DNA from 4 places in the Chryseobacterium cupriresistens genome. Region 2 is predicted to be linked to each of the others. Evidence: riboswitches for the same ligand, from Rfam matches in the RefSeq annotation. Region 2 holds a riboswitch; each other region holds the start of a gene.
What was found. Region 2 has a riboswitch for S-adenosylmethionine ahead of ACLI50_RS20880 (TonB-dependent receptor plug domain-containing protein). Riboswitches for the same ligand answer to the same signal wherever they lie in the genome.

Region 1: it holds a riboswitch for S-adenosylmethionine, as region 2 does, so the genes downstream of both, ACLI50_RS16335 (SusC/RagA family TonB-linked outer membrane protein) here and ACLI50_RS20880 (TonB-dependent receptor plug domain-containing protein) in region 2, are expected to answer to the same signal.
Region 3: it holds a riboswitch for S-adenosylmethionine, as region 2 does, so the genes downstream of both, ACLI50_RS20020 (TonB-dependent receptor plug domain-containing protein) here and ACLI50_RS20880 (TonB-dependent receptor plug domain-containing protein) in region 2, are expected to answer to the same signal.
Region 4: it holds a riboswitch for S-adenosylmethionine, as region 2 does, so the genes downstream of both, ACLI50_RS21620 (alpha/beta fold hydrolase) here and ACLI50_RS20880 (TonB-dependent receptor plug domain-containing protein) in region 2, are expected to answer to the same signal.

Annotation. Positions count from the first base shown of each region.
Region 1 is NZ_JBKKJT010000005.1:413,716-421,912, reverse strand. Features, by position in the region: gene ACLI50_RS16335 (SusC/RagA family TonB-linked outer membrane protein) at 1-1,527, opposite strand, end outside; SAM riboswitch class I at 1,611-1,709, opposite strand; gene ACLI50_RS16330 (type II 3-dehydroquinate dehydratase) at 1,954-2,361, shown strand; gene ACLI50_RS16325 (hypothetical protein) at 2,426-2,863, shown strand; gene pckA (phosphoenolpyruvate carboxykinase (ATP)) at 2,913-4,529, opposite strand; gene ACLI50_RS16315 (GYDIA family GHMP kinase) at 4,657-5,562, opposite strand; gene fabD (ACP S-malonyltransferase) at 5,573-6,448, opposite strand; gene ACLI50_RS16305 (LysM peptidoglycan-binding domain-containing protein) at 6,519-8,197, opposite strand, start outside.
Region 2 is NZ_JBKKJT010000011.1:88,479-96,675, forward strand. Features, by position in the region: gene ACLI50_RS20865 (helix-turn-helix transcriptional regulator) at 1-176, opposite strand, end outside; gene ACLI50_RS20870 (T9SS type A sorting domain-containing protein) at 331-2,409, shown strand; gene ACLI50_RS20875 (alpha-amylase family glycosyl hydrolase) at 2,603-5,440, shown strand; SAM riboswitch class I at 5,700-5,804, shown strand; gene ACLI50_RS20880 (TonB-dependent receptor plug domain-containing protein) at 5,898-8,197, shown strand, end outside.
Region 3 is NZ_JBKKJT010000010.1:35,424-43,620, forward strand. Features, by position in the region: gene ACLI50_RS20000 (thiazole synthase) at 1-495, shown strand, start outside; gene thiH (2-iminoacetate synthase ThiH) at 504-1,622, shown strand; gene ACLI50_RS20010 (HesA/MoeB/ThiF family protein) at 1,751-2,467, shown strand; gene ACLI50_RS20015 (outer membrane beta-barrel protein) at 2,660-4,885, opposite strand; SAM-I-IV-variant riboswitch at 5,004-5,101, shown strand; gene ACLI50_RS20020 (TonB-dependent receptor plug domain-containing protein) at 5,398-8,142, shown strand.
Region 4 is NZ_JBKKJT010000012.1:105,157-113,353, reverse strand. Features, by position in the region: gene ACLI50_RS21630 (O-succinylhomoserine sulfhydrylase) at 1-665, opposite strand, end outside; gene ACLI50_RS21625 (ACT domain-containing protein) at 790-2,328, opposite strand; gene ACLI50_RS21620 (alpha/beta fold hydrolase) at 2,334-3,272, opposite strand; SAM riboswitch class I at 3,333-3,440, opposite strand; gene ACLI50_RS21615 (MGH1-like glycoside hydrolase domain-containing protein) at 3,629-6,244, shown strand; gene ACLI50_RS21610 (OsmC family protein) at 6,322-6,741, opposite strand; gene ACLI50_RS21605 (hypothetical protein) at 6,821-8,197, opposite strand, start outside.

The sequences.
Region 1 (8,197 bases), on a different contig from region 2:
TGAAATCGTCTGATAATCGTATTTATAGAATTCATGTCCTGCTAATGCATTAACATGATGCTTTCCAAACTTTTTATCATACGTCAGAATATTGCTGGTTGTATAGGAAAGTGTTCTGGTATTGGTCTTCGTCACCGAACCTCCAATTTCCGCACCTTGCCCAAGTAATGGATTTGAATAATAATGTCCGTTATAATTCACCAAATCAACTGAGAAGCTTGTTTTGAATTTCAGTTCCGGCAAGAAAGTGAATTCCATGAATCCTTTTCCTGAAAAGTTATCTTCTTTATTTTCGTTTTTATCTAAAGGCAACGTTGCAGCAGCATTCTGATTTTGAAGTGCATTTGTAGGTCTGTATTTTCCAAAATCATAAATTGGATTTCCGTCAGCATCTAAAACGTAAGTTCCGTCTGCATTTCTTTCATAATAAGGATAGAATGAAGGAATAAACCTTGCGGCATTGATGATATTGCTTGCCTTGGAATCTGAAGAAGTTGGTGCCTGCTGAATACTGTTCGTATAACTTAAGTTTACTCCAACATTCAGCCATCTTTTAACTTCGGAATTAATTTTAAGCCTGGTATTATATCTTTTAAAACCAGATTCAATGGCCATCCCTTTATCATCCAGATAACCAAGGGAAAAGAAGTAATTACTTTTCTCACTTCCTCCGCTGATATCAAGATCCATCTGGTTTCTTGATGCCACTCTCTGTAGAATATCTCTCCAGTCATCATTCCAGAGTGGTGATGCCCCTGACAATAATTTTCCATCTGTTCCCACCGGTTTTGGATAAGCAGTTCCATATGGATTAATTCCAAGGGTAGAAACAAGATTATCTGTTGCCATCTGAGCAGCCTGCTGAGAAGAAACTTTACCGGACTGATATCCGTTTCTTAATGCTTCCCAATATAATTGAAAATATTGATCCGTGTTTACCTGTTCATAATCTTTGACAGCTCTTCCTGAGAATCCCTGGCTGATATTAAAATTTACTCTGGCTTCTCCTTTTTTTCCTGATTTTGTAGTGATGATGATAATTCCGTTTGCCCCTCTTGAACCATACAAGGCACTTGCTGTAGCGTCTTTCAAAACACTGATGGATTCAATATCACTTGGGCTGATAGAGTTAATATTTCCGTCAAAAGGAATTCCGTCTACTACGTATAAAGGATCACTGGAAGCACTGATGGAACCGATTCCTCTGATTCTGATAGTAGAAACCGCACCCGGCTGCCCTGAGGCACTGGTGGTCTGAATCCCTGCAACCTGCCCTTCCAATGCTTTGGTAATATTGGTTACAGGTCTGTTATTGATTTTATCACTGGAAATGGTGGCTACAGAACCGGTATAGCTGTTTCTTTTTGCTTTTCCGTAAGCTACCACTACGACTTCATCAAGCTCCTTTTCATGAAGACTATCTTTTTTCAGTCTGGAATTCTGTGCACTTACACTGGTGACTCCCAGAAAAAAAGCCGCAACCGGAGGTATCCAGGCTTTAGAATTAAATAAATTTTTACTAATCATAATCAATTTTATTTATCATATATTAAAATTTAACCCTTTGCAGAAAAGTCAGCAAAGGGCATCGATAAATACGATAAACCAAATGCTTATTTTTCCTTAAAAGGCTGAACGTAACACCTTGCCCCAAGGGTAGGTTGTTAAGACTTCACAGGGTCAGTTCCCTCCATCTTTCTTTATAAGCCGATCGAAATATGGTTGCAAAGCTAAAAACTTTTAGTCTACAAAACAAGTAGACTTATTATTTTTTCATGATAAATTTTTAATAATTAACATAAAATTTTAATAAAAGCCATAACAATAAGGAGTTGTAAGCTTTATCATTTATTTAAATATGACAAATATCATTATTAAAAACTCAATTGAAACAAATCTACATCACATTGAAATTTTTGGCCATTAATTAAAAAAAGTTTTTAATTTTATGGTATGAGAGTTTTAATCATCAACGGGCCTAATCTCAATCTTTTAGGCACAAGAGAACCGGAAATCTATGGAAATGTTTCTATGGAAAGTTATTTGGAAAATTTGAAATCCGAGTTTCAGGCTCATGATATAAAATATTACCAGTCTAATATTGAAGGCGAGCTTATTAACAGGCTTCAGGAGGATGACTTCGATGCAGTAGTGATCAATCCCGGGGCTTATACTCACTATTCATATGCGATTGCAGACTGTTTAAAAAATATCAGAAAACCTAAAGTAGAAGTTCATATCAGCAATATCTATAAAAGAGAGGAATTCAGACAGAAATCTGTAACAGCAGCTAATACGGATGCAGTCTTATCAGGCTTTGGAATGGATGGGTATCGGTTGGCCTTATTAAGTTTAAAATAACTTATACTTTTTTATTTAACCACGGATTTCACAGATTTTCACAGATGATTATGAAAAATAATTTATGAAGATAAAGGATAAGATTTACTGTAAAAGCATTGGGGTAAATTCCAGACAATTAACAAAAAGAAAATCTTATATCGTTGAAGAAATAAATGCTGAAAATATAAGAATCTGGAATGATGAAGGAAAGCTCAGATGGTATTCTAAGTTTTATTTCTGCTTGGAGAAAGAACCGGAAATTATTTCCATTCATATTGATGATGAAATAGTAGAGGATACTGAATCTGCTATAGAAGTCACCATTGAATTTTCTGACAAAACAAAATATTGGATGACCTTCACTACTCCAAAGTATTTAAATAAAATATTGGACGGAAAGTCTTACTTTTCTTCAAAGCATTTTATGATTATAAAATATCTGACTGAAGAATCAATCAAATCAACAGTCCTGAAACTGGATGAACAGAATCAATTGATTGAAAGTTGTAAAAAATACTAATAAGAAGCCTCATCAGTGATGAGGCTTTTTATATGTTGATTGGTAACTATTAGATAGTCTGTTCCTGCAATTGAGGTCCTGAAGCTACTAATTTTTTACCTTCTTCAGTATCACAATACTGCTCAAAGTTCTTGATATATCTTGAAGCAAGATCTTTTGCTTTTTCTTCCCATTCTGAAGCGTTCTCATAAGTATCTCTAGGATCTAGAATACCTGTAGAAACGTTTGGCAATTCAGTAGGAATTTCAAGGTTCATGATCGGAACCTGAGTTTTAGGAGCATTATCAATAGAACCGTCAATGATGGCATCAATGATTGCTCTGGTATCTTTTAGAGAAATTCTCTTTCCGGTACCATTCCAACCTGTGTTTACCAGATAAGCTTTAGCTCCGTGCTCCTTCATTTTACCGATTAATGTTTTAGAATACATTGTTGGGTGCAATGTAAGGAATGCTTCACCAAATGCTGGAGAGAAAGATGGCTGAGGTTCAGTAATTCCCCTTTCAGTTCCTGCTAATTTTGATGTATAACCGCAAAGGAAGTGGTATTGAGCCTGATCTTCATTCAGGATAGAAACCGGAGGAAGTACTCCGAATGCATCTGCTGAAAGATAAACTATCTTTTTGGCATGACCTGCTTTGGAAGGCAATACAATTTTGTTGATATGATAGATTGGATAAGAAACTCTTGTGTTCTCAGTGATAGATCCGTCTGTATAATCCGCTACTCCATTGTTAACAACAACGTTTTCAAGAAGTGCATCTCTCTTGATGGCAGCAAAGATATCCGGTTCTTTTTCTGCAGATAAGTCGATAACTTTAGCGTAGCATCCGCCTTCATAGTTGAATACTCCGTTATTATCCCATCCGTGCTCATCGTCACCGATAAGGTATCTTTTAGGATCTGCTGATAAAGTTGTTTTACCAGTTCCTGAAAGACCAAAGAATAAAGCTACATCCCCTTTTTCTCCTACGTTTGCAGAACAGTGCATTGAGGCCATACCTTTTAATGGAAGATAGTAGTTCATCATGGCGAACATCCCTTTCTTCATCTCACCTCCATACCATGTACCTCCGATGATCTGTAGTTTTTCAGTAAGGTTGAACATGATGAAGTTCTCAGAGTTTAATCCCTGAGCTTCCCAGTTCGGGTTGGTAGTTTTTGATCCGTTGATAACTGTGAAATCCGGCTCGCCAAAGTTTTCAAGCTCATAGTGAGAAGGACGAATGAACATATTAGTAACAAAATGTGCCTGCCATGCTACTTCAACGATAAATCTTACTTTAAGTCTCGTATCCGCATTCGTTCCGCAGAATGTATCTACTACATAAATCTTTTTAGATCCGGCAAGCTGGTTCAGCACTAGTTCTTTACAAGACCCGAAAATTTCTGCTGTTGTAGGTAAGTTTACTTTACCATCCCAGAAAATTGTATCTCTTGTAACATCATCCTGAACAATATATCTGTCTTTAGGTGAACGACCTGTGAAAATTCCTGTTTTTACTGATACTGCGCCTGATTCTGTAAGCTCAGCTTTCTCAAACCCCTGATTTTCAGGAGAAACTTCAGCCTGATATAATTCTTCATAAGAAGGATTATACACTACTTCATAGTTTCCTTTAATCCCTAATTTCTCTAAATCCTGGATGATTTTAGTGTTTTTCATTTTACTTATATTTTCTATTTCTTTATTGCTTTCAACAAAAATAATATTAATTATTTGTTAAAGGTGGTTTAAATATACTGATATAAGTCAGAATGGCAAATAAAAAAACAGGATTGTAATATATTGATTATAAACCAATTATATTATCCCATTCAAAAACGGTCGTAAAACCTTTCTCCCAAAAATAGTTCTTATAGTCCCCAAATTTCGCACTCATCACAAAATCTCCACCCCATGCACCTAAACTTTTGACAAATGAAGGGCAATCTGAGAAAAATTTTTCTCTAACTGTGAGAATTTCAAGAAAATCGGCAATTTTTCGCTCATGAATCATCATTAATGCAGAAAAATTTTCCAATTCATCGCATAACATAATTTTCTTTGTGATATCCGAAAATTCATCAACCAATTCCGGGGACTTCTTTTTTGATTTGTAAAAATTGATTCCTTCTCTACTATCCTGCTTCTGATTTAAATGAATAAAAATCAGTTCATTTTTAAAGGACGGATTAAAATCTACTTTCTCATATTTTATCTCAGGTTTACTTTGGAAAAGCACTGCGGACTTTTCTTTTGCAACTGCAATGTCATATCCACTGCCTCCCAAGCTGATAGAGTTAAGATGGAAAGGATTAATCTCAGCCCATTCCGCAAGATTATTCATCAGCGTAGAACTGCTTCCAAGCCCATAATCCGCAGGAAACTGAAGATTTGTTTTTAAATAATAAGTAAGGTCTGTTTTGAATTTACTGTCAGAAAGCAGCTGAACATTTTGTAATGTTTTGGTAATAAACTCAGCGCTTGATGGAATATTGGTTTCTAAGATCTGCCAGTTCTTATAATCAATGACAGCTTTTAACCATAATGTATTCTGATGATAGGCTTCCCAAAGAATAAGAGATTTTCCATCTTCTTTTTCTTCAAAGAAAAACTCTTGTCCCAGCCTGGTAGGTACCGCTAAGACAAGAGCTCCATCGATTGCGAAATATTCTGAAGTAAGCATAAGCTTGCCCGGTGAAAAGATCGCGCTCATATTTTTTTATTTAGATTGCAGAAGTTGCTTCTACAGATCCGTCAATTTTTTTGATCAATCCCTGAAGGGTTTTTCCTGGTCCTACTTCCACAAAGTTAGAGGCGCCATCTTTAATCATATTCTGAACAGACTGTGTCCATTTTACTGGACCGGTAAGCTGAGCGATCAGGTTTTGTTTGATCTCATCAGGATTGGTTACCGCTGTTGTCGTGATATTCTGGTATACAGGAATAGTTGCTTTTCTGAATTTTGTCTTTTCGATAGCTGCTGCCAGTCTCTCCTGTGCAGGCTGCATCAATGGTGAGTGGAAAGCTCCGTTTACCGGTAACAGCAATGCTCTTTTAGCGCCTGCTTCTTTCAGCTTTATACAAGCATCTTCTACTGCAGGAGTTTCCCCTGAAATAACCAATTGTCCCGGACAGTTATAGTTAGCAGGAACAACAACCCCGCTAATCTGTGCACAGATTTCTTCAACCTTGGCATCATCCAATCCTAAGATTGCAGCCATAGAACTTGGATTGGCGTCACAAGCTTCCTGCATCGCTTTCGCTCTTTCAGAAACTAATTTCAAACCGTCATCAAAGGATAAAACTCCGTTGGCAACCAAAGCTGAGAACTCTCCCAAAGAATGTCCTGCTACCATTTCAGCACCAAGACCATTTACGGCTTTTAATGCTGCTACTGAATGTATAAATATTGAAGGCTGGGTAACCTCTGTTTTCTTAAGATCCGCATCCGTACCGTTAAACATAATGGAAAGAATGTCGAAACCTAAAATTTCATTGGCAGATTCCATCAGATCTTTAATATCTTTTCTAGAATCATACAATTCTTTTCCCATTCCTACGAACTGAGAACCCTGCCCTGGAAATACAAGTGCTTTCATGTATTAAATTAAATATTATGCAAATATAACTATAATGTTAACAATATTCGTTTTAAGTGCTATAAATCATTTATGGTACTAACCTGATTACTCTGTAACCTGTATTTACATAAGCACCGTTAGCTTTAGATTTTACAAACTCAAATTTGGTCGCAAGCTGAGTCTGAACTTTATTCATTTGTTTAAAGATCTCTCCTTTTTTATTTTCTCTGGTTAGCATGTCATTTACCACATCAAAACCTACGATCGCATATTTCGGTGGAGTTTTGCAGTATTTGCTTTTATAAGCAGCCAGAATTTCTTTCTCAAAGCTACCGTCTGTATTGATCTTTCTATCCATCAGATATACAAGACTTGCCTGGCTCAGCTCATCCACTTTCTTCTCGAAAACAGGAGAATAGAACATACTGAAGGCTTTTATACCCTGAACTTCTTTAGACATTGCAATCATTCTGTTGGCAAAAGCATCTCCTGCAGTATTATCATCATTTGCTAAAATGGCAATAACCGGTGCAGACTGTCCTGTCATCATATTCTGGTCCGGCTGAATATCTGCCGACGAATTAACAATAATGATATTAGGATTTTTCACCGCTTTTTCAAGTCCGGCTTTGATATAGTTGGCATCTTCTTTTTTAGCATCTGCCACTATATATATTTTCTGATCTGAATACACTGCTTTTACTTCTTCTACAATCTTATCAGCATACGTCTGATTGTTGGTTTCTACAATAATAAGGTTACTGTAGTTATAGAGTTCCGGAGAGTTGGCAAATGGTGCTACAATCGGGATTTTCTGATTTTTGGTGAAATCAAGAACATCAATTACATTGGATTTGAAGAAAGGTCCGATAATAAGATCTGTATTATCAGGATTAATCTGTGTCAAAGAGTTTTTGAACGAAGCTTCATTCCCTGAGTCTACTACTTTAATATCCAGTTTTTGTCCTCCTCTTGCATTTCTTTCAATAGCGAGTTTAGCTCCTGTCAAAAAGTCAAGTGCCATTCCTCTGTACTGAGTTTCATTGGTGCTGTACCCGAAAGGAAGCATCAGGATAACGCTTAAAGCATCACCATTCTTCTTTATGTATGCAGCATCCTGTTTTTTGATTTTTAAAACCATTCCGGTTTTCAGACCATGTGAAAGATCCGGGTTAAGAGCAATAAGTTCATCAATAGAAACACCAAATTTATTAACAATAGAGAATACTGTATCTCCCTGCTGGACTGTGTAGGTAACATAATCATCACCTGCAACAACAGTGGAAGCAGCGGTTGATTTTTCGTTGCCTGAATCCATTTTTGCTTTTGGATTTGAAGTTTCAGCAACAGTATCAGTATTATTGTTATTGGATCTTTTTATTGTTATGGTATCACCAGGTTTCAGTCCTTTTTCTTCCAATCCCGGATTTAAAGCATAAAGGTCCTGCTGGCTGATGCCAAACTGTTTTGTAATTCTGTAATAATTATCTTTTGCCTGAATCACATAAGATTCTCCTTCTGCAGCAGTAGTAGCAGATTTAGCAGCAGTTGCTGTTACTTTTTCTACAGGAGTTTCAACGTGCTTTTCTGCTGTTACAGTCTGTTGCTCGCCACCATATTTTTTTATACTGGCAAGAGGTAATGTGATTTCGTCTCCGATTTTCATGTGAGAATCCAGTTCAGGATTCAGTTTTCTTAAATCAGTTTCGGAAATTCTGTATTGTTTTGTAATACCATAGATGGTCTGCTTTGGCAGTAAAACAATTT
Region 2 (8,197 bases):
CCGCAATCATGACCTTCTAAATTAATACCATCACTCAACATGAAAATCAAATTAAAACTTGACTTTCCCTCCAGCATATGAGACTTGAAGGATTGATCAGGACGCAGGTCTTCCTGCATGATGATTTTGATGTCCTCGGATATGAACAAATGTCCACTTTTTAATTGACTCCTCATACAACACATTTTTACAGCCATGGTACAACTTCTTACGATAAAAGTCCTCCGCAGGATAACCAAAAGTTCGAAAATGATAACTCGGGGTTGATGATGTGAAGTACTTTTGCGCAAAATTAAATTAAATTTAGAATAATTAAAAATAATATTTCATATGTTTAAAGATTTACATTTTGCAATACGGAAAATCAGAACAGGATTAGCATTGCTAACCGTTGCTGGAAGCTATATGTATGCCCAGCAATGGGAAAATGTAGGAGGCATTCAGAATGTATCTGCAGGAGGAAGCAGTTTTAATAATCTTGTTATTGATAACTCAGGAAACTATTATCTGTCCTATTATGATGTTTCAGTAGCTAAAGGCTCTGTTCAGAAATTTAACGGAAACTCATGGTCTTACTTAGGAGGAACGCCCGGAGTTACTACAGGAACAGCCACTTACAACTCATTGTCTATAAGTCCGAACGGAAACAGTATTTATTATACCAATCAGCTTGGTTATCCAGGCTCCGGGATGGAAGTACGCTTATTTACAGGGTCTTTATGGTCTCAGCTTCCGAATGTTACAGACAGTTCCGTTAATTATCAGGCTTCTGCCGTTTCCTCTGATAATATCATTTTCACGTATGGTTCTTATGGTTCAGGAACGGTTAAAAGATATTCCGGAGGAGCATGGGAGCAGATAGGAAATGCAGGTTTTTCGGGCGGTGCTGACTTCGCTGAAATGGTCATCGGAACCAATAATATGATCTATACCTGTAATGTTTCCGGAGGGATAAAAGTATATCAGAACAGTACAGATGCAAGTTCAGCACAAAACTGGAGTCTGGTAGGCGGAACAGCTGCAGATGCTTCTTCATCAGGAGAGCAGTATAATGCTGATATTGCTTTAGATGGAGCAAACACAATCTATGTTGCTTATGTTTCCAACTCCGGAGGAGGAAGGAAGTTGAATGTCAGAAAGTTTGACGGAAACTCCTGGGTGCAGGTTGGAAATGCCAATTTTTCTGAGGGAAGAGTACAGCATGTTGCCTTAGCCGTAACAGAATCAGGAAAGCCATATGTGGTAGCCAGCCGTTTTGAAAATGATAATTTCCTGAGAAATACCGTTTATCAATTAGACGATTCACAAAACTGGGTTCCTTTTGGAGGAGATTTTGTTTCAGCTGGAGAGGCAAAATACAATGATTTAGCAATAGATAAGGCACAAAATTATCTTGTTTTGGCTTATTCCGACAATACAGCAAAGGTGAAAAGAATTTCTCTGAACCTGAATCCACAAACATGCAGCAACACAGACCCTGGAGCTAATGCAGGAGACATAGGCTGTGTAAGTTTTATGTATCGTGGACAACAGGTTGCTTATACTACGGTAAGAGGAGCAGATGGAAAAATATGGCTTCAGCAGAATCTGGGGAGCTCACAGGTGGCTTCATCATCAGCTGATGCGAATTCTTATGGGGACCTTTTCCAATGGGGAAGATGGGATGATGGTCACCAGCTTAGAAATTCTCAGATCGTACCGGCTCCATCACCTAATACTCCGGAAGGAACAAATACCACTGCGGGAAGTTATATTGCAGGATCTCCAGGATGGTGGGCAGGTTTTGCAGGTTCAGATACGTGGGTAGGAGTATCTGTTGCGGATGTGAATGCATCCGCCGGAATAGATCCATGTAAAGCAATAGGAGCAGGATGGAAATTGCCTTCTCAGGCAGAGTGGACTACTTTAATTGGAGCTGAAAGTATTTCTAACCCAACAACGGCTTATAACAGTCATCTTAAATTACCGGCAGGAGGCTACAGAAGCTCCAGTGACGGGAACTTTACTTTTGTAGGGCAAAGAGGATATTTCTGGAGTTCTGATACATCAAGTCTGGGAGGGAAATATCTGTATATCGGATCAACGATTGCCAATCCATCTGCCGGAGCTATGAGAGGGCAGGGGTCATCAGTAAGATGCATCAAGCCTACCTCTTCTTTGGGTACTTCAGAAATCAAACTGAATCAATCTGTCATTGGAATGTATCCTAACCCAACTAAAGGAATTCTTATGATTAAAGCTGATTCAGGAATTGAAAAAGTAAACATTGCCAATGCTGTAGGGCAAAGAATGAATGTACAGTTCTCGGATCGTCAGATCAATTTGACTGAACTTCCTTCAGGATTATACATCGTAGAGTTAAAGTTAAAGAACGGACAATCAGTTTCTAAAAAGATTATAAAGGAGTAAGCGGATCTCAATACCAAAGATTTCGCCAAAAGAAATTAGTTCATTACAATTACTTTTATTGGAAGGCTCATGAAAATTTCATGAGTCTTTTTTTATTATTATTTCTCCCAAAAAATAGAAATATTTGATGAATACTGAACAGGAATAGTGGTCATGAAGAAAAATTTATACTATATTCGATAAAAAATAATAAATGAAAAAGTTTTATTCTGTTGTTTTTCTGTTGATTACCATGGCTGTATTCGGACAGATCAATTATACAATTTCTCCTGATCCGTTCAACGAAACAGATGTGATCACGCTTACTGTTCCCGGGGATCAGATTGATGAGTCTGCGTGGGGCGTTTCCAACAACGCCATTTATATCTGGACATGGTCGTTTGACACCAATTATCAGAATAGCCAGGATTGCCCTACCAATGGCAGCTGGAACAATTCCAATGATCTGAATAAGCTGAATTATAATGCAGCAACAGACAGTTATTCACTCACTTTTACACCAACTTCTTTTTATGGAAGAACAGGAATCGGAAGATTTGGGTTTTTATTAAAGGATAAGACAGGATCTCATCAGACCTCTCCAGACATTTTTGTGAATGTGGGTACTTTAAGCTTAAATCTTACCAATCCGCTGGCCAATAGCCTCACTTCAGTTCCTGCAGGAAATTCCATCACCATTACGGCGACGGCAAGTACCAATGCTACATTTCAGCTAAAAGCCAACGGAACTGTTGTCAATTCAACAACAACGCCTTCACAGTCTTATTCTTACAGTTATACGGTTACCCAGGATGCAAATATGGAACTTGTGGCGACACAGGGAACCACTTCCAAAACGGCAGCATTCATTGTACAGGTTCCGAGAAATGTTGTTTCCCAGGCAATACCCAACTGGATCAGACAGGGAATCAATTATCATCCGACCGATCCAACCAAGGTGGGACTGGCTTTATATGCTCCGGGAAAAAATTTTGTACACGTCATAGGAAGTTTCAATAACTGGACGGTAAATGATACCTATTTAATGAAAAAAGACACCACAAATCCCGATCTGTACTGGATTGAGCTCAATGGAATTACACCTCAGCAACTCCATACCTTCCAATACAGAACCAATGATTTGAGAAAAGTAGCAGATCCCTATTCGCCACAAATTCTTTCCTCTTATGATGATCCGTGGATTTCCGCTTCTACCTATCCAAACTTACCTGCATTTCCTGCCGGACAGGGTTTTGAAGTGTCAACATTTAAAACAGGCCAGGCCGCTTATAACTGGCAGGTTACCAATTTTCAAAGACCTGCGAAACAGGATCTTATAGTCTATGAATTATTATTGAGAGATTTCACACAGGAAAAGAACTGGCAGTCACTGATCAATAAAATTTCCTATTTAAAGAATTTGAAAATCAATGCTATAGAACTGCTTCCCATCATGGAATTTGACGGAAATCTTTCCTGGGGATATAATACTTCTTTCCATTATGCATTGGACAAAGCCTATGGAACTCCGGAAAAATTCAAAGAATTTGTAGATGTATGCCACCAGAACGGAATTGCAGTCATTCTGGATGTCGCATTTAATCACGCAACAGGACGTTCACCTCTGGTAAGACTCTGGAATATTGATCCGGATGGTGATGGCTATGGAAATGTTGCAGCCAACAACCCTTACTTTAATCAGGTTCCGAAACATTCATACAATGTATTTAACGATTTTAACCATACCAGCCTTTCAACGCAATATTATGTTGAAAGATGTCTTGAGCAATGGCTGACTGAATATCACATAGACGGATTCCGTTGGGATTTAACCAAAGGATTTACGCAAAGCTGTTCTGAAAATGATGAGGCCTGTACCAATGCCTACCAGCAGGACAGAGTGGATATCATGAAAAATTATGCTGATAAACAATGGGCCATTGATCCCAATTCTTATATGATCTTCGAACACCTTGGAACTGATGCAGAAGAACAGCAATGGGCGAATTACAGAATAGCAGAAGGAAAAGGCGTTATGCTTTGGAATAAACAGACAGATCCTTACAATCAGAATACGATGGGATATAAGGAAAACAGCAATTACGACCGAATGAACCACAGTCTTCACGGATTTACCAATATGAGTGCCGTAGGCTATGGAGAAAGCCACGATGAAGAAAGACTGATGTTTAAAAACCTTGCATACGGTGCAGCGAACGGAAGCTATGATGTAAAAAACCTGAATACCGCTCTTGAAAGAATGAAAACATTCGGGGCCACGTTCTTTACTATCCCTGGTCCGAAAATGATCTGGCAGTTTGGAGAATTAGGATATGAATTCAGCATCAACAGATGTGCAAACGGTACGATAGACAGCGGATGCAGAACCGATGAGAAACCTGTTGCATTTACGCTCGGATATGATACTGATCTGAATAGAAAGGCGGTCTACGATACATGGGCTAAAATCATCAACATCAGAAACAGTCATCAGGTCTTTAAATCGAAAACCTATAGTATAGAATCCAACAATCTTACGAACGACCCCAATGGTCTGATCACAAGAATTTATGTATATGATGCCTCTATTACAACAGGAATAAAGAATGTTGTCGTATTGGCCAATTACACGACTTCCGCACAGAATGTAGTGCCTTATTTCCCTTACACAGGTCAATGGCAGAATCTGATGGACAACAGTATTTCAAATGTAGCTTCCACAACAGCTCCAATCACTTTACAATCGGGAGAATTTAGAATCTTTGGTAATTACGCGGGTGCTTTGTCAACAGCAGATGTCAATGCCGCCAACAAATTATCTCTTCAGATTGCAGATAATCCTGTCCGAAATGGAATCGCTAAACTGGTTTTCAATAAAGCAAAAAATGGGGAAATTTCAATTTTTGATATGACCGGTAAAAAACTGGATACTTTCAAACTCGATAAAGAGAGCGGAACTTATAATTTGAAGGTTGATTATCCGGCAGGCACGTATCTTGTGCGGTTGAAATCAGATACAGGAATAGCCATTCAAAAGATGATTATTAAATAAAACAAAAGATTTAGTTGTCTAGACTTATAAAAAATATTTAATATCTTAAAAACCATTAAGAAGGTTTAAGAAATAAAGTATAGTTAAGGTTAATCATTCTGATTTTTAAGTTTCTCTTAATCCTTTTAAACTCTTATTAAATCTTAATGGTTCAAAAATAAAAAGTTTAAACAAGTTCCATACAAAATAAAAGGCAAATTTGCAGATCAGCAGATTTGCTTTTTTTGTAAGTTCAGAAAAATAGTCTACTTTTGCCGTAGATTTATCAAGAAAGGTGGAGGGATTTGGCCCGGTGAAACCTTAGCAACCTGCACAATTCCAGCGTGTAAAGGTGCTAATTCCAACCCTTTGGGAGAGATAATTGAAGTCAATACTCTATATGAATTCCATTTCTTGAAGTCTTGTGTATCTGCGGAAAGATCCGTCAGATTGGTAGTATTAATTGGCAAGAACAAAAATGAAAAAATTAAGCACAGCTGTACTATTGCTTGGAGCAATTCTGGTAGCTGCTCAGGAAAGTGAGGAAAAAGGAAAACAGATCGAAGATATTATCATCGTCGGAAACCGTAATGTCAAAAGAACAAAGCTGGAGACACCGGTTCCTGTAGATGTAATTAATATTGACAAAATCCAGAGAAGTTCTCCCCAAATGACTGCTCAGGATCTCCTTAATTATGTGATTCCGTCGTTTAATGCAGTGAGGCAGTCTGCTTCTGATGGCACAGAGCATATTGATCCCGTAACATTAAGAGGAATGGGCCCTGATCAGGTTCTCGTATTGCTTAACGGAAAAAGAAGACATACAACCTCATTGGTCAATTATCAGAATACTGTAGGAAATGGTTCCGTAGGAACAGATTTGAGTACCATTCCCGTAATTGCTATTGATAGAATAGAAGTGTTAAGAGACGGAGCTGCTGCACAATATGGTTCTGATGCTATTGCCGGAGTGATCAACATAATTCTTAAGAAAAATGCCGGAGCTTCAGCAAGCCTTACTTACGGATTAAGTGGAAGAAATGATGGAGATACGTATCAGGCAGGAGTCAACTACGGAGCTTCATTAGGAAAGAAAGACGGTTATATCAATCTTTCCCTGCAATTAAGCCACAGAGGAAAAACCACAAGAACTCAAAATCACGATCTGGATATTTTCGGAGATAATTTTGCGTATGAATTTGCAGGTGACGCTGAAGCGGTAAAAGCAGCCAGAGCTGCGGATGATGCCGAAATTGAAAAAAGAGGGTTGACCCGTGATGATTTCAATTTTCAGATCGGAGATGCCCAGATCAGACAGGGACAGTTGTTTTTCAATTCAGAATATCCCTTTAATGATCATTTTAAACTCTATTCTTTCGGAGGATTCAGTATTAAAGAAGGAGAAGGGTTTGGTTTCAGAAGACTGCCAAGCGAAAAGTCTAATGTGGTTTCATCCATTTATCCGAACGGTTTTCAGGCGGTTCTTGGGTCTCAGGTATATGATGTTTCCTATGCTGTAGGTGCAAAATATAATGTTAACAACTGGCTATTTGACCTTAGTAATACATTCGGGAGCAATACCTTCAATTATAAGGTAAGCAACACCAATAATGCTTCTCTGGGAGCAAAATCACCCACAAGTTTTTATGCAGGCGCCCATAGTTTCCTTCAGAATACCATTAATCTTGATGTTTCTAAAAATATAAACCGTTTCAATATTGCGTTCGGTGGTGAGTTCAGGTTTGAACAATACCAGATTAAAGCGGGTGACGAAGCATCCTATACCCAATATGACATCGATGGAAATGTAGCTACTGAAGGATCAACAGTACTTGGTGCGGGAGGATCTCAATCCTTTATTGGATTTTCTCCCAACAATGCCTTGAAGAAAGACAGGCATTCCACCGCAGTATATGCAGATGTTTCCTATGATTTGGATAAAAAACTGAATATTGATGCTGCTGCCAGGTTTGAAAATTATTCAGATTTCGGAAACACCTTGAATGGAAAACTCGCGGTACGATATGAGTTTGTAAAAAACTATGCGGTAAGAGCCGCTGTTGGGACAGGATTCAGGGCTCCTTCACTTCAGCAGCAGTATTTTAATAATTCCTATGCAGATATTTCTACTTCCGGTTCAAAGATTGTTACCAAAGGAATATTCAGCAACGATAGTGAAGCTGCCAGAATTCTTGGATTTGATAAACTCAAGCAGGAAACTTCTGTCAATGCAAGTGCCGGATTGACGTTAAAACCATTAAAAGGACTGTTCATTACAATAGATGGCTATTTTATTAAAGTAAAAGACAGAATAGTTATTACAGGTAATATTACAGATCCAAGATTATCAAATCCTGCTGTAGTTGGGCATGGAAATGAAGTAGAAAGCGGAAGATTCTTCGCCAATGCTATTGATACAGAAACGAAAGGAGTAGATGTAGTGGTTTCCTATGACTGGATTCTTGGGAATGGAAAATTAAATATGAATCTTGCCGGAAACTATACGGAAACAAAAATCACAGATTTTCATTTTCCTGAAAACTTAGGAACGCCTCAGGATCAGTTTTTTGGTCCCGATCAGATCAATATCATTGAAACACTGTCTCCAAAAACAAAAGCTTCATTAGGATTAAATTATGGAATAGGAAAATTCAGTTTTCTCGTAAGAAATACCTATTTTGGTAAGGTAATAAGAGATGGTTATCCGTTTGGAGACGTGCAGGAATTCTCACCAAAAGTAGTGACAGACATCAGCGTTGGGTATGATATCACCAAAAG
Region 3 (8,197 bases), on a different contig from region 2:
ACCAACTGGGTAAAACTAGAAATTCATCCCGATCCGAAATATTTACTGCCGGACCCCATTGAAACCTTATATGCCACTGAAGAACTGGCGAAATTAGGATTTGTTGTAATGCCTTACATTCATGCCGATCCGGTTCTGTGCAAAAGACTTGAAGATGCAGGAACCGCAGTGGTAATGCCATTGGGAGCGCCTATTGGAACGAATAAAGGACTAAAAACACAGGATTTTCTTGAAATAATCATCAGCCAGAGCAACGTTCCTGTAGTGGTAGATGCCGGAATCGGGGCACCTTCAGATGCCGCAAAAGCCATGGAAATGGGGGCTGACGCCGTTTTGGTGAATACTGCCATTGCTGTAGCCAGAAATCCGTTGAATATGGCTGTCGCTTTTAAAGAAGGAGTGATTGCCGGAAGAAGAGCTTTTGAGTCAGGGTTGGGAGCCATTTCAAGTCATGCTGAAGCTTCAAGTCCGCTGACTTCGTTTTTATTTGAATAATCAGGATTATGAAAAGCTTTAAAGATGTTTTTGAAAACTATCAGTGGGATGAGGTGAAGAATAAGCTTGAAAAAGTAAGTCTGGCAGATGTAAGATACAGTCTTCAGAAAAAAAATAAAACTCTGGACGATTTCCTGAATCTCCTTTCACCAGCTGCCTCTCAGGAACTGGAACTTATGGCAGGAATGACGCAGATGCTTACTCAAAAACGATTTGGAAAAACCATTCAGCTTTATGCACCGCTGTATCTCAGCAATGAATGCCAGAATATCTGCACCTACTGCGGATTTAGTCTTGATAACAATCTGAAAAGAAAAACCCTTTCCGATACGGAGCTGATGATTGAAGCATCAGTCCTGAAATCAATGGGAGTGAGTCATGTATTGCTGGTAAGTGGTGAAGCCAATAAAATAGTGGGAGTTCCTTACTTTCAGAATGCTGTACGTAAGTTAAAGCCACATTTTTCCAATATTTCCATCGAAGTTCAGCCTTTAATGGAAGATGAATACAAACTGCTTCATGAAGAAGGGGTGCATTCCGTATTGGTCTATCAGGAAACCTATCATCAGGATGTTTACAGGGAGTACCATCCGAAAGGTAAAAAATCCAACTTCCATTTCCGTCTGGAAACTCCCGACAGGATAGGAAGAGCAGGAATTCATAAAATAGGGCTGGGAGTTCTACTTGGGCTTGAAGATTGGAGAGTAGACAGCTTTTTCAATGCCTTACACATTGATTATCTTCAGAAACAATACTGGAAAAGTAAGTTTTCTGTCTCCTTTCCTAGGCTCAGACCTGCTGAAGGAATTATTGAACCCAATTTTATCATGGAAGATAAAGATCTTCTTCAACTGATCTGTGCTTACAGAATCTGGAATGAAGACCTTGAGATTTCCATATCTACCAGAGAAAATGAAGTGTTCAGAAACAATATTGTCTCTCTGGGAGCAACTGCTATGAGTGCGGGTTCAAAAACAAATCCTGGTGGTTATGCAGTGGATAAAGAATCTTTAGAACAGTTTGAAACCAGCGACGAACGAAGTATGGAAGAGATTAAAACAATGATCAAAAAAGCAGGCTATGATCCTGTAATGAAAGACTGGGACTCTGTTTACAGTGGATTTTAAAATTTTAAAACCAAAGGATTTTGAAGAGATGAAGCTGAATTAAGAAAAATCTAAGATTCTTAAGACAGCTTTTTCAAGCGAAGCTCAACTTAACTATTCTTAAAAGCTTAAAGAATCTTAATGGTTCAATGATAATTATGAAAGAAGATTATTTTTCCCGGTACAGCCGGCAGATATTTATTGATGAGATTGGATTGGAAGGACAAAAGAAAATAAGGTCATCCAAAGTTTTTGTCATCGGGGCAGGAGGTTTGGGAAGTCCTGTTATTCAATATCTGGCCGCAGCAGGAGTAGGAACTTTAGGTGTTGCAGATTTTGATGAGGTTGAACTTCATAATCTGAACCGGCAGATCGTCCATACCGAAAACAGAGTGGGATTATCCAAAGTGAAAAGCGCTGAAACCTTTGTAAAAGAACTCAATCATCAGGTTATATTCATAGGAATTGAAGGAAAAATTAATAATGATAATGCTGAGGAAATCCTTGCTCAATATGATATTATTATTGATGGTTCAGACAATTTTTCAACGAGATACCTGGTAAATGATACCTGCGTAAAACTTAATAAAACTCTGGTTTACGGAAGTATCTTAGGGTTCTCAGGACAAGTTGCTGTGTTTAATCATAACGGAAGTAAAAACTTAAGAGATATTTTCCCGGAACCGCCTTTCGATGAGGATGTACCGGATTGTGACAGTCTTGGCGTTTTGGGAGCTCTTCCCGGAATGATAGGCAGTATGATGGCGCTTCAGGTATTAAAAATCATAACAGATCTTCCGGTAAGTTTAAATCAGTTGACATTGGTAGACACGCTGAACTGGAGATTTCAGACGGTAGATTTCTGATGTAATTGTAAATACTAATGTCACAAATGTTTTCACAAATAACACGATTTTATTAGTAATACATATCAATAGGAACGGGCTTTAGCCCGTTTTAATTTTATAAAACCATCCATTGGCTTTAGCCAAAACTTACCTGCAAAAAAATAGGAGGTAATTATTTACCGCCTATTTTTATTTTATTACAAAGAAGGATTATTGTGCCTGCTGCATTACGCCTCCGGTATCTTCTTTTTTGGTCTGATTTAAAATATTCGGATCTTCTTTCGCCAATTTATTTCTCGTCGGAATTTTATAATTGATGGAAAGTCCGAAATTTCTTGTGTCGTATTTGCTGTAGATCATCACCGGATTTCCTGATGGCGGATTAGAACGTACCTGCATCACCTGTCCGTTGAAAATATCGTTTGCAAAAACCGAAAGTGTCAGACGGTTGTTCATAAACTTCTTCGTCAATGTAATATCAAAAGAGTTGTTGAACGGTTTCTCTGCAGTAAAGTAGAAATATCCTGCCTTTGGAGTCAGATAGCTGTAATTGGCTGTCAGTTTGATGTCTTTAGGCAAAATAATCTGAGTCATGATATTGAAAATCCAGAACCCTTTATTGTTCAGATTATCAATTTCATGCTTCTGATATCCTGCATATAAATACATGAAGTTAATTTTATCCGGATTGAAATTAAATTTCATGATTTCACTCAAAGGCTTACTGAAAATCATAAAAGGAACCGGTAGCCCCACATTGAAATTGTGAATTTTCATATTGGAAATATTCACCTGCTCATTGAAGAGTTTCCTTCCGTCTTTTCGGATGATCTGTGCTACCTGATTGCTTGCCGAGCTTACGCTATACCCGATAAACGCATAGTCAAAAGCTGATATTTTCAATTCATAATTATCAAAAATAGTAGGCTGTAGATTCGGGTTACCATTTACTTCTGTACTAGGTCCGGAGAATGTTACGTTATTCGGGTTCAGGGCAGAAATACTTGGCAGACTGATTTTTCTGTTGTAATTCGCGGCAATATAAACCTGATTCATCATGTTATACTGTACACTTGCGTTCGGGAACAGCTTAAACTTATTAAAAGGAATCAAATCAGCTTCCACCAGTTTTGTATCTTTATCAAAATACCTTGTTATCCCTGAAATATCATAATTTTCAGCACGGGATCCCAACGTGAAATCAAACTTTTTCAGTTTAGCCTGGAACTCCAAATACGTAGAAGCAGTCTGTCTCTGATATTCCAGATTGGTCAGTCCAAAACTTTCTGTATCATAATCCTGCCTTTCATATAATCCTCCAAAACTTACTTTCCCACCATCAAGAAGCTTGATCGGCTGTGCGTAATCTACTTTGAAGTTGGCAATATTCATCACAGATTTATTATTCAGAATATCCTTTAATCCATTGGTAGGGCTATCAAGAGGCTCATTGGGATAAGCTACAAATGTTCCATCCTGAAAGTAATTATCCTGAGAAAATTTGCTGTCTGATCTTGTATATCCAAACTGGAAATCCAGTTTTTGAGATTTGTCAGCAAAACGCTTCTGATAGGTTACAACTGCTTCCTGTCTTAAATTATTGGTATGGGCAACGTCAGAAGAAGTATAAAAAGCTTCTTGTAAATCCTTCGGGTTTCTCTTGAACGGTAAATCTCCATGCCCGTCACTTAAAGTATAGTTGTCATTATTATTGTGATAAATATCGTAGTTCAATAATAACCTGTCCTGTCCCAGATCAAAAGTTAATCCGGATTTTGCAAAATATCCGCGTGCGTATCTATCGGTATGGCTTGTTAGAAGCTCATCCTGCTGGCCATTCAGCATACTTTCACGGTAATTCTGCCCAACATTCAGCTGCCATCCGAAATATTTATTTCTGGCATTTAAATTAACGGAGTTGGTCGTTCTGCTTCTATACTTGTCGTAATTTGTAAAAGAATAATTCCCTGAATACGTAGCGGTTAAATATTTATTTGCATTTTTGTTGGTGATGATATTCATGATGGCACCTCCGGAAGTTGCCGGAAACTCAGCACCTGGCTGGGTGATCACTTCAATTCTCTCTACGGAATTGGCCGGCATTCCTTCAAGGAAGGAGTTCAATTCATTGGAAGTGATGTTCAGAGGTCTTCCGTTAAGATATACTTCCAGCATTTTTCCCTGATACATCATCCCGGCAATATCGGTAGATACAAGTCCCGGAAGTTTTTTAATTCCTTCCAGAACGTTTCCGTTATTCAGCTGAGGCTGCTCAGAAAAGTCAAAAATAGTACGGTCTGCTTTTTGTTCAACGGCTTTTTTAGTTTTGGTAATGACTACGCCTTCAATTTGCTTTTCCTGAGGTTTCTTATTTTTTTCCTGAGAAAAAATAAGAACAGAACTTAATAAGGATAAAGCGAAAATTGTTTTTTTCATAATGTTTTTACTGTTATCCGGTTAGACGCTGAAAAAGATAATTTGTTACGCTAAAATGTTGAAAATCGAAAATTTAGGCTAAATTTTTTTTATTTCGGAAATAATTATATCTTTGCCAGGTAATTATCAAGAATCTCTAGATGGGATAGCAACCTGCAAAAACAAGCAAGGTGCTGCAATCGATAAGCCGGATCTTCCGGAAAAAATGTTTATCATTCTATCATTACTCCCATCTTGAATTTTTGTTTTAAAGTTAAAATCAAATGTTTAAAGACAAGGGAAATCACATTCCATCAGTAATTTTTTATTCTTCAGATCATGAAGTGAGCCTTCATTACTCTGATATGTTCTCATGCCATTTCTACATGCGCATGTGTTGTTGTTTCTAGCCTTTTCTATTTCTAAAAAATAATACAAACATTTCGAATTCTATGGTAACCTTACAATTTAGGGCTACAGGATCTGTATTGCTTAAAAAACAAATTTCATCAACAAAAAAGTACACAACAAACATGCATAATTTCAAAAAAAGAATTTTTATTCCTTCTATCGTGCTTATTTCTTCATTTTATTACGCACAGACGGACACTTTACAATCGAAGAAAATAGAAGATGTGGTTATCCTTGGATCAAGGGGTTCCGGAAGATCTTTGACCGATACTCCTGTTCCGGTGGACATCATTAATATATCTAAAATTTTAAAACAGAGCCCGACGAATAATATCAGCCAGGCTTTAAACTATATCGTACCCTCATTTTCATCCACATCACATACTGTAAATGACGGAACTGATTTTGTGGATCCGGCACTGTTGAGAGGATTAGGACCGGATCAGGTTTTGGTATTACTCAACGGAAAAAGAAGGTATCAGTCTTCACTGATTAATGTTACCCTTACGCCGGGAAGAGGTTCTGTGGGAACCGACCTTAATGCTATTCCTGCTTTTGCATTGGAAAAAATAGAAGTTTTAAGGGATGGAGCTGCTGCCCAGTATGGATCTGATGCCATTGCGGGGGTGCTAAACCTCGGACTGAAAAAAAGGCTGGGATTTTCCGGACAGGTATTCTTAGGGGGATATGCTTCACCTGTTGCCAATAATTTCTCCGGAGGGGTAGACGGACAGACTGTTTCTGTAGACCTTAATTATGGCACTAAAATAGGTAAAACCGGATTTTTTAATGTTACCGGTTCCGCCCAATACCGTGATCCTTATTCCAGAGCAGGAGTGAGGGAAGGAGATATTTTCAACGCCTATAATGCCATTAATTACCGGGCATTACAGGATGGAGTGAATATTGACGGCTTGTATAAAAACATTACCAATACTTCCAATACTCAGCAAATCATCAATACCATTAAACAGTATGCAACTAAGGTTGGATATTTTGCACCTGATTTTCAATCTCAGATTTCCGGGGCAAACAGCATTTCTGAGCTTCAAAAAATATTGGGTAAAGATTTTACCTCTGAGGAGCTTAATTACAGAGGATTGGAGAGAAAAGATTTCAGTTTGAGAGCAGGGCAGTCTAAACTGCAGTCCGGACAGCTCTTCTTCAATTCTGAAATTCCTGTAAATGAGGATTGGAAGGTTTATTCATTTGGTGGCTACAGTTACCGTCTTGGTAATGCAGGAGGATTTTACAGGCTTCCAAATAATGAAAGGAATATCAATGCAGTTACTCCCAACGGATATCTGCCTCAGATTGAAGCCACTGTAAATGATTATTCCCTTGCAGCCGGAATTAAAGGAAAATGGGATGGCTGGAATGTGGATTTCAGTAACACATTCGGGAAAAATGTTTTCGGTTTTGGTGTTGTCAATACTTTTAATGCATCACTTACAGATAGTTCTCCAAGAACCTTTGATGCTGGAGGATCTGAATTCTCACAAAATACTGTCAACCTTGATTTCTCTAAGAAATATGATGTTCTGAAAGGGTTGAACATTGCGTTTGGTGGTGAATACCGACACGAGAATTATAAAGTAAATGCCGGAAAAGAAAACTCTTATGCTTCCTACGATATCTATGGCCGGGTAGTAACAGCCAAAACCCCTGAAAATGAAAAAGTAACCGATTTTTTTGGAAGTGTAAGACCCGCAGGTGCTCAGGTTTTCCCCGGCTTCAGTCCTGAAAATGCAGTTTCCGGAAACAGAAACAGTATTGCAGCTTATGCTGATGCAGAACTGGAAATTACCGATAGATGGTTATTGGAAGGAGCTGTACGGTATGAGAATTATTCAGACTTCGGATCTACATTCAATTATAAGGTGGCAACCAATGTAAAACTGGCTTCCAATCTCAACTGGAGAGGAGCTGTTTCTACTGGGTTCAGAGCGCCCTCATTAGCACAAATCTATTACAGTTCTACCTCTACGCTGATTCAGCAGGGGAAGACAACGCAGGTGGGTACTTTCAGAAATAATTCTGAGGCTGCACAGGCATTGGGTATTCCAAAATTAAAACAGGAAACCTCACAATCCTACAGTACAGGAATTACCTGGAAGATTCCGGCATTAAGCCTTACTTTCACAGCGGATGCTTATTTAATCAAGATCAAAGACAGAGTCGTACTGACCGATCTCTTCTATCGCCCTGATGGTAATTTTACTCCTGGCTCGGATCAGGCCGTTCTACAGGATGCTTTTGATCTTGCAAGAGCCAGCGCTGCCAACTTTTTTGCCAATGCAGTAGATTCTCAGACAAAAGGCCTTGATATCACCATTTCCCAGAACTCAAAAATCTCATCAGGAATTTCCCTGGAGAATAATCTGGGAATCAATTTTAATCAGACTAAAAGAATCGGGGATATCCACGCGTCTCCTAAATTGGTAAGTCAGATCAATAATTATTTCTCAGAACCGAACAGAATCTATTTTGAAGAAGCTGTACCCCGTGTAAAAGCTACATTAGGCAATACTGTGCGAGCTTCCGGCTTTACTTTCGTACTGCGTAATTCTTTCTTTGGTAAAGTGACCGATGCAGATGTTGTGGATGCTAACTTTGATGGTGTAACAGGAAGTACAGAGCATTTCGTCCTTAACCGCCGCGTGATAACAGACCTATCAGTAGGCTATAATTTTAATAAAAATATTTCAGCAACAGTAGGAAGTAATAATATCTTTAATATTTTGCCTTCTAAAAGCCCCGCAATAAGTTCATTAACAGCAGATAACCAGTTTTTCTATTCCAGACAGGTTTCCCAGTATGGTATAGGCGGAAGGTTCTTGTTTGCAAGAATTGAATTCAGCTTCTAATATAAAGACTGAAGTTTTGATTAAAAAAAGACAGAGACTGAATCTCTGTCTTTTT
Region 4 (8,197 bases), on a different contig from region 2:
TCTTCTTTTCCTACTGCTATTCCTCCTAAAACTCTTCCCTGTCCGTCAATCAGTTTCGTTGCTGAGTGTACAACAATATCTGCACCATATTTGATAGGCTGCTGAAGATAAGGTGTTGCAAAACAGTTATCTACAATAAAAATAAGGTTATGCTTTTTTGCAATTTGTCCGAAAAACTCCAGATCCAGAATTTCGATAGCCGGATTGGTAGGAGTTTCAAGGTATAAGATCTTTGTATTAGGTTTGATGTATTGCTCCACATTCGCTGCATCTTCTGCTTTGAAATAAGAAGTTTCAATATTCCATTTCGGGAAATATTTGGTAAACAAAGTGTGTGTCGACCCGAACACCGACTGGCAGCTTACGATATGATCACCAGCATTCAATAACGCCGCAAATGTAGAATAGATGGCGGCCATTCCTGTCGCAAAGGCATATCCCGCTTCTGCACCTTCCATTTTAGCAATCTTATCTGTAAATTCTGTTACATTAGGATTGGAAAAACGGCTGTATAAGTTTTTTGGTTTTTCTTCTGCAAAGCTTGCTCTCATATCCTCCGCATCCTGAAATATAAAACTGGAGGTAAGATATAATGGTGTAGAATGTTCGTCAAACTGGGTTCTTTCCGTCTGGGTTCTTATTGCTGATGTTTCAAAATTTTCCATATAGTTTTAATTAATTTACCAATATAGCAGTCTAACAATGTACCAATTAAAATCTTCGCTTTGCTCAGAATAACGACACAAATTATTGGTAAACTGATACATTATTAGATTGTTATATTAAATATTATTTTGTTTCACTTACTCTTAAAATATCTCCGAATACTCCTCTTGCGGTTACCTTTGCACCAGCTCCGGCTCCCATAATCACGATTGGATTTTCTCCATAGCTTTCTGTGTAGATTTCAAAGATGGAGTCTGAACCTTTCAGTTGTCCCAATGCTGAAGTTGCAGGAACAGAAACCAGTTTTACATCCAGTTCACCTTTATCTTTCTGTAAATCTCCGTGTAGATCTCCCACATATCTCAATACATGTCCGGGCTCCTGGTTTTCTTTTATTTTCTGATATTCTTCGTCCAGTTCTTCCAGTCTTGAAAGGAATTCTGATTTTGAAACCTCCAGTAAGCTTTCCGGAACCAGGTTTTGAATATTGATATCTCCGAACTCGTTGATTAAGTCTAATTCTCTTGCAAGGATCAATAATTTTCTTGCTACATCGTTTCCTGATAAGTCTTCTCTCGGATCCGGTTCTGTATATCCTTTCTCCAAAGCTTCGTTGATAATGGTTGAGAATTTATCGTCCCTCAAAGAAAAATTATTGAACACATAACTCAATGTTCCTGAGAATACGCCTTTAATTCTTGTGATATTTTCTCCTGAAAGGTGTAATAACTTGATGGTATCAATTAACGGTAATCCTGCTCCCACATTGGTTTCATACAGATAACGTCTGTTGTTTTTACTCAACGTATATCTTAGTTTTCTGTATTCTTCAATTGGAAGGGTATTGAAGATCTTGTTGGAAGACACCAGATCAAACCCGTTTTCTGCCAGGGCGTGATAGTTTTTTACAAAATCTTTGCTTGCGGTGTTATCCACAACAATCAGATTCTCCAGTTGATTTTCGTTAGAGAAATTAATCAGTTCTTCCACGTTTGACGGTCTTTCTGCTGTTAAAACCTCATCCCCCCAATTGGCATCAAATCCTTTTTTGTTGAAGGCAATTTTCTTTGAGTTGGCTACTGCAACTACTTTAAGGTCTATTTTTTTACGTTTTTTAATTTCTTCTGCAGATTCAAGTACCTGTTCTATCAAGGTTTTTCCTACATTTCCATGGCCAATAATGGCCAGATGAACGGTTTTCGGTTTTTTGAAAATTTCAGATTCTATGATGTTTCTTGTTTTTTCATCCTGTGAAGACGTCACTACGATATTGACTCTGTTTTCTCCTGCTACCTGGTTCAAAAGCAATGGAAAAACATTATTTCTTGCCAGCTCAGCAAAGACTTTATTAAAATCTTCTGCTACAAAACCAATGACAGAAACATTATTGATACTATAGATCTGGGAAACTTTTCCTGACTTTCTTTCTGCTTCAAATTCATCGATAAGACAAGCCACTGCCTTCTCTGCATCATTTTCATGAACCAGGATAGAAATTCCGTTTTCTACGGCCTGCTGAGAGATTACTCCTACACTGATACGCGCCAAAGTAAGCGCTTTAAAAATTCGTCCGTCAATCCCGATTTCTCCCAGGAAATCTTCTCCTTCAAATTTAACGATTGATCTGTTCTTCAAAAATTTTATTTCGTTAGCATTTTTCATTACTTCTATAAAATGTTTTTAATGATATTATTTAATTGTTGATATTCCATTAGGAAGGCATCATGCCCGTGTATAGATTGGATCTCGTGATAAGAAACATCTTTATTTTTCTCTTTTAAGTTTTCAAAACACATTCGGATTTCAGAAGCCGGGAAAAATAAATCTGTATCTACGGAGATCATGTGCATTCGTGCCTGTATGTTCTCCAGTGCTGTATCAGCAGCATTTATATTCATCAAGAGATGATTCATCAATTTGTAAGCTTTTAAACTAAATCTTTCGTTTAGTGCATTACCATGATAAACCAGCCAGTCTTCTGATTCCAGGCGTTGTTTGTCCTGATTATATTGGTTTTGAAATCTGTCATTGAGCGACTGCGGTGTTCTGTAGCACAACATGGCATGAATTCTTGCTTTCTGTAATGGTTCTTCCTTATCATTTAATAAAAATTTCTGAACCAGACACTGTGCATGAAGCCAGTCGTGTGTTCTGTAATCGCAGGCAATAGGAATAAAAATCTCAGCAAGATCCGGCTGCTGGGCAAGCATTTCCCAGGCAATACCTCCTCCCAGAGAGCCTCCTATAATGGCATATAAATTTTTGATCTGTAAAACTTCAAGTCCTTTCAGAAATATCGCAGCGATATCTGAAGGAGTAAAGTCTTCATAATCTTCAATTAAAAAATCGTCGTATCCGTTTCCTGGTATATTGAAGCACAGAACGGTATATTGATCGGTATCAACAATCTGATTTTTTCCCACCAGCTGTTTCCACCAGCCTTTTTCTCCGGATACGTTTGAATTTCCGGTAAGAGCATGATTGATTAAGACAACAGGGGCTGTAAACAGATCTTTCCCAAAAAGCTGATAGCTTAATGAGATATGGTATTCCTTTTGGGAATGAGTTTGATACGTAAGATTAATATAGTTTAGTTCTGTTTTCAATTCTATTAAATTTTAATACAATTGAAAATGCCACAGGAAATGGCTGAAAAGAACTTCAGTAAGTTATCTGTCCAAAATTATTTTGGTAGAACGTAGCACCTTCTTTACTTGCGCAAAGGGTTGCTAAGGTTTCATAGGGTCTAATCCCTCAACCTTTCTTGATAACATTTTCAATATTTGAATGAACGAATGGTGCAAAGGTAGTTCTTTTCTTTTAATTTCAAAAAAAAATTATTTTAATATTTAAAAAAGCCCTTAAATACAAGTATTCCAAGAGTATATTAATAATTATTCAGATGAAAAAAATTGGAATTACTTCTCAAAAAAACTAACTTCGTATGGAAAAGTGATGAGATATGACCGCCGAAAAAGATAGATTACAAGATACCAAATGGAAAAACTGGGGACCTTATGTAAGCAACCGGCAGTGGGGAAATGTACGCGAAGATTATAGCCCGAACGGGAATGCCTGGAATTTCACCAACCATAATAATGCAGAAAGCTATGCCTACCGTTGGGGTGAAGAAGGTATTGCCGGAATTTCTGATGTAAAGCAGCTTTTATGTTTTGCTTTTTCGTTCTGGAACAAGAAAGACAAAATGGTAAAGGAACGATTCTTTGGTTTGAGCAATCCTCAGGGTAATCATGGGGAAGACATCAAAGAAATCTTTTATTATCTGGATAATACACCTACTCATAGTTATATGAAAATGGTTTATAAATATCCCATCAATGAATTTCCTTACGATGAACTTGTTGCAGAAAACGGAAGACGCAGTAAAAAGGAACCGGAATATGAAATTTTCGATACCGGAATTTTCGATAATGATGAATATTTTGATATTTTCATTGAATATTGCAAGGCCGATCACAATGATATTCTTGCCAGAGTAACGGTCTGTAACCGAAGTCAGCATGAAGCACCTATTCTGGTAGCGCCTACTGTATGGTTCAGAAACAACTGGAAATGGGGATACAACACCTATAAGGCAGAGCTTAATGCTTCTCATGACGGAAGTATCAATATTGGACACGACAGTATCTCCATTAAAAAACTTTATTCCCGAAATACCAATGCACAAAGCGTATTTTGTGATAATGAAACCAATACTTCTAAGCTTTACGGAGCTCCTGCAGGTGAAAATACATATTTCAAAGATGGCATCAATCATTTTATTACCCACCAGGCAAATACGATTAATCCCGCAAAGAAAGGGACAAAAGCTTCTTTCCTGATCGATGAGCTTATCGGAGCCGGAGAATCAAAGGTTTTTGAATTCAGATTGTGCCCGGATGAAGCCGATGAGCCTTTTGAAAACTTTGATGAAATTTTCAATACCCGGCAGACTGAAGCTGAAGAGTTTTATCAGGAAATTCAGAGTGATACCGTTAACGAAGATGAGAGAAATGTACAGAGACAGGCTTTTGCCGGGCTTCTCTGGAACAAACAGTTTTATCATTATAATATCGGAAAATGGCTGAAAGGTGATCCTAATTTTGAAGCGCCAAGAAATTTCAATGAATATGTAAGAAATACAGAGTGGAATCATCTGCATAACAAGGATATTATTTCCATGCCTGATAAATGGGAATATCCATGGTATGCAACGTGGGACCTGGCGTTTCACTGTGTTCCTTTTTCCATCATCGATGCAGAGTTTGCCAAGGGACAGCTGTTACTGCTTACGAAAGAATGGTATATGCACCCTAACGGACAGCTTCCTGCCTATGAGTGGAATATGAGTGATGTGAATCCGCCGGTGCACGCATGGTCTTGTTTCCGTGTTTTTAAAATTGATGAAAAAAATAACGGAAAGCCGGATTTATTATTCTTAGAAAAAGTATTCCAGAAACTCCTGCTTAATTTCACGTGGTGGGTGAACCGAAAGGATAAAAACGGAAAAAATATTTTCGGTGGAGGTTTCCTGGGTCTCGATAATATCGGAGCTTTTGACCGGAATATGGTTTTAAAGGATGGCCAGCACCTCGAACAGGCAGACGGAACCAGCTGGATGGCCATGTATGCATTGAATATGATGCGTATTGCGATGGAACTTGCCCAATATTATCAGGTGTATGAAGATATGGCCATCAAGTTTTTTGAACATTATCTTTATATCGCTGAGGCTATGGAAAATCTGGGCGAAGGCACAAAAGGTCTCTGGAATGAAGAAGACGGATTTTTCTATGATGTATTGCAGCTTGGAAACGGAGACAGTGTTTCTTTGAGGTTAAGAAGTATTGTTGGTTTGATTCCTATGTTTGCTGTTGAAATTGTAGACCATCGCTTACTGGAAAAGATGCCGAATTTCAGGACCCGAATGGAGTGGATCTTAAAAAATAAACCGGAGCTTACCAAACTCGTTTCCCATTGGGACGAGGAAGGACACGGACGAAAACACCTTATGAGCATACTTCGTAAAAACAGACTGACAAAAGTTCTGACCAGAATGCTTGATGAAAATGAGTTCCTGAGTTCTTACGGAATACGTGCTATGTCTAAGGTATACGAAGAAAATCCGTTTGTATTCTCTGTACATGGGTCTGAAAATATGGTATACTATACGCCTGCAGAAAGTGACAGCAGAATGTTTGGCGGAAATAGCAACTGGCGCGGCCCCATCTGGTTTCCTATCAATTTCCTGATTGTTGAAAGCCTGCAGCGCTTCCATTATTATTATGGAAACAGTCTGAAAGTAGAATTCCCAACGGGAAGCGGTGATAAAAGAAACCTGGATGAAGTAGCCCAGAATATCAGCAAAAGACTCTGCTCAATATTTTTAAAGGATGAACATGGCCAAAGGGCGTTCAACGGAGGCAATCCCAAGTTCAATTATGATGAACACTTCAGAGATTATATTACGTTCTTTGAATATTTCCATGGTGATAACGGCCGTGGTGTGGGTGCTTCCCATCAAACAGGATGGACTGCTACTGTAGCGAAACTGATAAAGCCAAGACTCACCTTTTAATAAGCAATGAGTAATTGGTAATGAGTAATAATAAAAGCCGGATGAAACATCCGGCTTTTGTTATTTTATATAAGAGATTAAATTTTTTCTCCGTTCACATAGACTTCGTATCCGATTTCTACATTCGGTTCTAATGTTTTTGATACGGAACAGTATTTCTCAAAAGAAAGCTCTGCGGCTTTTAATGCTTTTTTAGGATCAATTTCTCCTTCCAGAAGGAATTTAACTTTAATTGATTTAAAAGGTTTCGCATCTTCTACCTGTACTCTTTCTCCTTCTACCTCTGCCTGAAAGCTTCTGATCTCCTGACGCTGCTTCTTTAAAATAGAAACTACATCAATTCCGCTGCAGCCTGCCACAGCCATCAGTACACTTTCCATTGGAGAAACTCCTTTAGCTCCCGGCTGGGAAGTATTATCCAAAAGAATAGAATTTCCCTGAGCATTGGTACATTCAAATAAAAAATCGTCGTTTATTCTGTTGAGTGTAATTTTCATTGCTTATTGCTTATTGCTTCTACAAAGTTATAAAATTCCGTTTATTTTTGCAGAACTAGTTTCTGGAGACATTGAACCTTTAAAAACGATAACTTCCACCAAAGGAAAAATGAAATGGCAATAATGGAATTGCCTGAATTACCTGCGAATAATCTGTAGTAAAAGTATTTACAAATGATTTTTCATTTAACAAATTCCTTAAAGAAAATGAGAAACTGTATTTTGTTTTAACAGGAAGAAACTTTATCGTAACATCTAAGAAATTAAAGGTTGCCTTTTCTTTTCTATTGGGTACATAGGTATAAAATTCGCTGATAAATGAAAAACTATTAATAGGTACCAAAACAAATGTAAACTTATTTTGAATGGATTTGTTTTCGGTTTCAACATCCGATTTATAATCCAGAAAACCGAATGTGGTTTCATTTTCAAATCTTATTTTTGAGCTGAATGCTGAGTTAAAGCCTAAGGTAATATTAAAATTCTGAACCTGTACTTTTCTTTCGTCAGAATTAATTATGTTAAAATAATTTGATCTTGTGTAAAATGTTTTAATTTTTACTTTTGTTTTGATCGGGTAAATTAATTTAGTTAAGTTAAATAAATGTGTGAATTGATTATTTTGTCTTGGACTAAAAAAATAAACTGCGGAAATAAGATCACTTTCCATATTTAGGTTTGAAAAATACTGCCCTCTTTCGTTGCTATAATTCAAGAAAGTATTAATCAAAAACTGATTTTCAAAATCGTTGTGCCAGAATTTAAGTCCAACGGATGTTGCATTCTGAAGATCTCTGCTAATTAAATTTCTTTGTACTGAGTTGTATGAAGTTCGAATATAATTATCATAGAGATAGTTTTCCAGTATGGGCTTTCTTTTATATTCAAAATTTGCAGAAAGTACATCAATACCACCAAATACATAAGAAATATTAGATTCGTTTCCAAATAAAAAATTATTGGCAGTCCAATCTTCTGATATATTATTATACCTGATTTTTTTTTGTTCAAAGTTTAATCTGGATTCAAAAATCCACTTTTGATAATTATACTTCAGATTACTGTTTACAAAAAAACTGATATCCTTGTATAATACATTGTTTCTCTCATTATTAAATCCTGTATTCTCATTAAGAACAGATTCTAAATTTACATCATAACTTTTGAAACCTAAAGATTGTGTCAGATTAATTTTCTTTATTTTTTTATGATAGTTTATATAGCTACTCAAAACATTTTTCTGAGCTTCTACATTCTGCAGGCTATACAAATCTTCTACTTGCAGGTTCGGTGAAAATTCCTGATTATCATTTCCCCGGAAAGAGCTCAATTTAAAAAAGAAATCTAAAACATCTTCATTTTTAAAAACTTTTGTAATATTAGTTACATTCTTAAAATAAGTCTGCCTAAAAAGCAAATCCCGTGAATTTTCATTATCATTAAAGGTATAAAAACC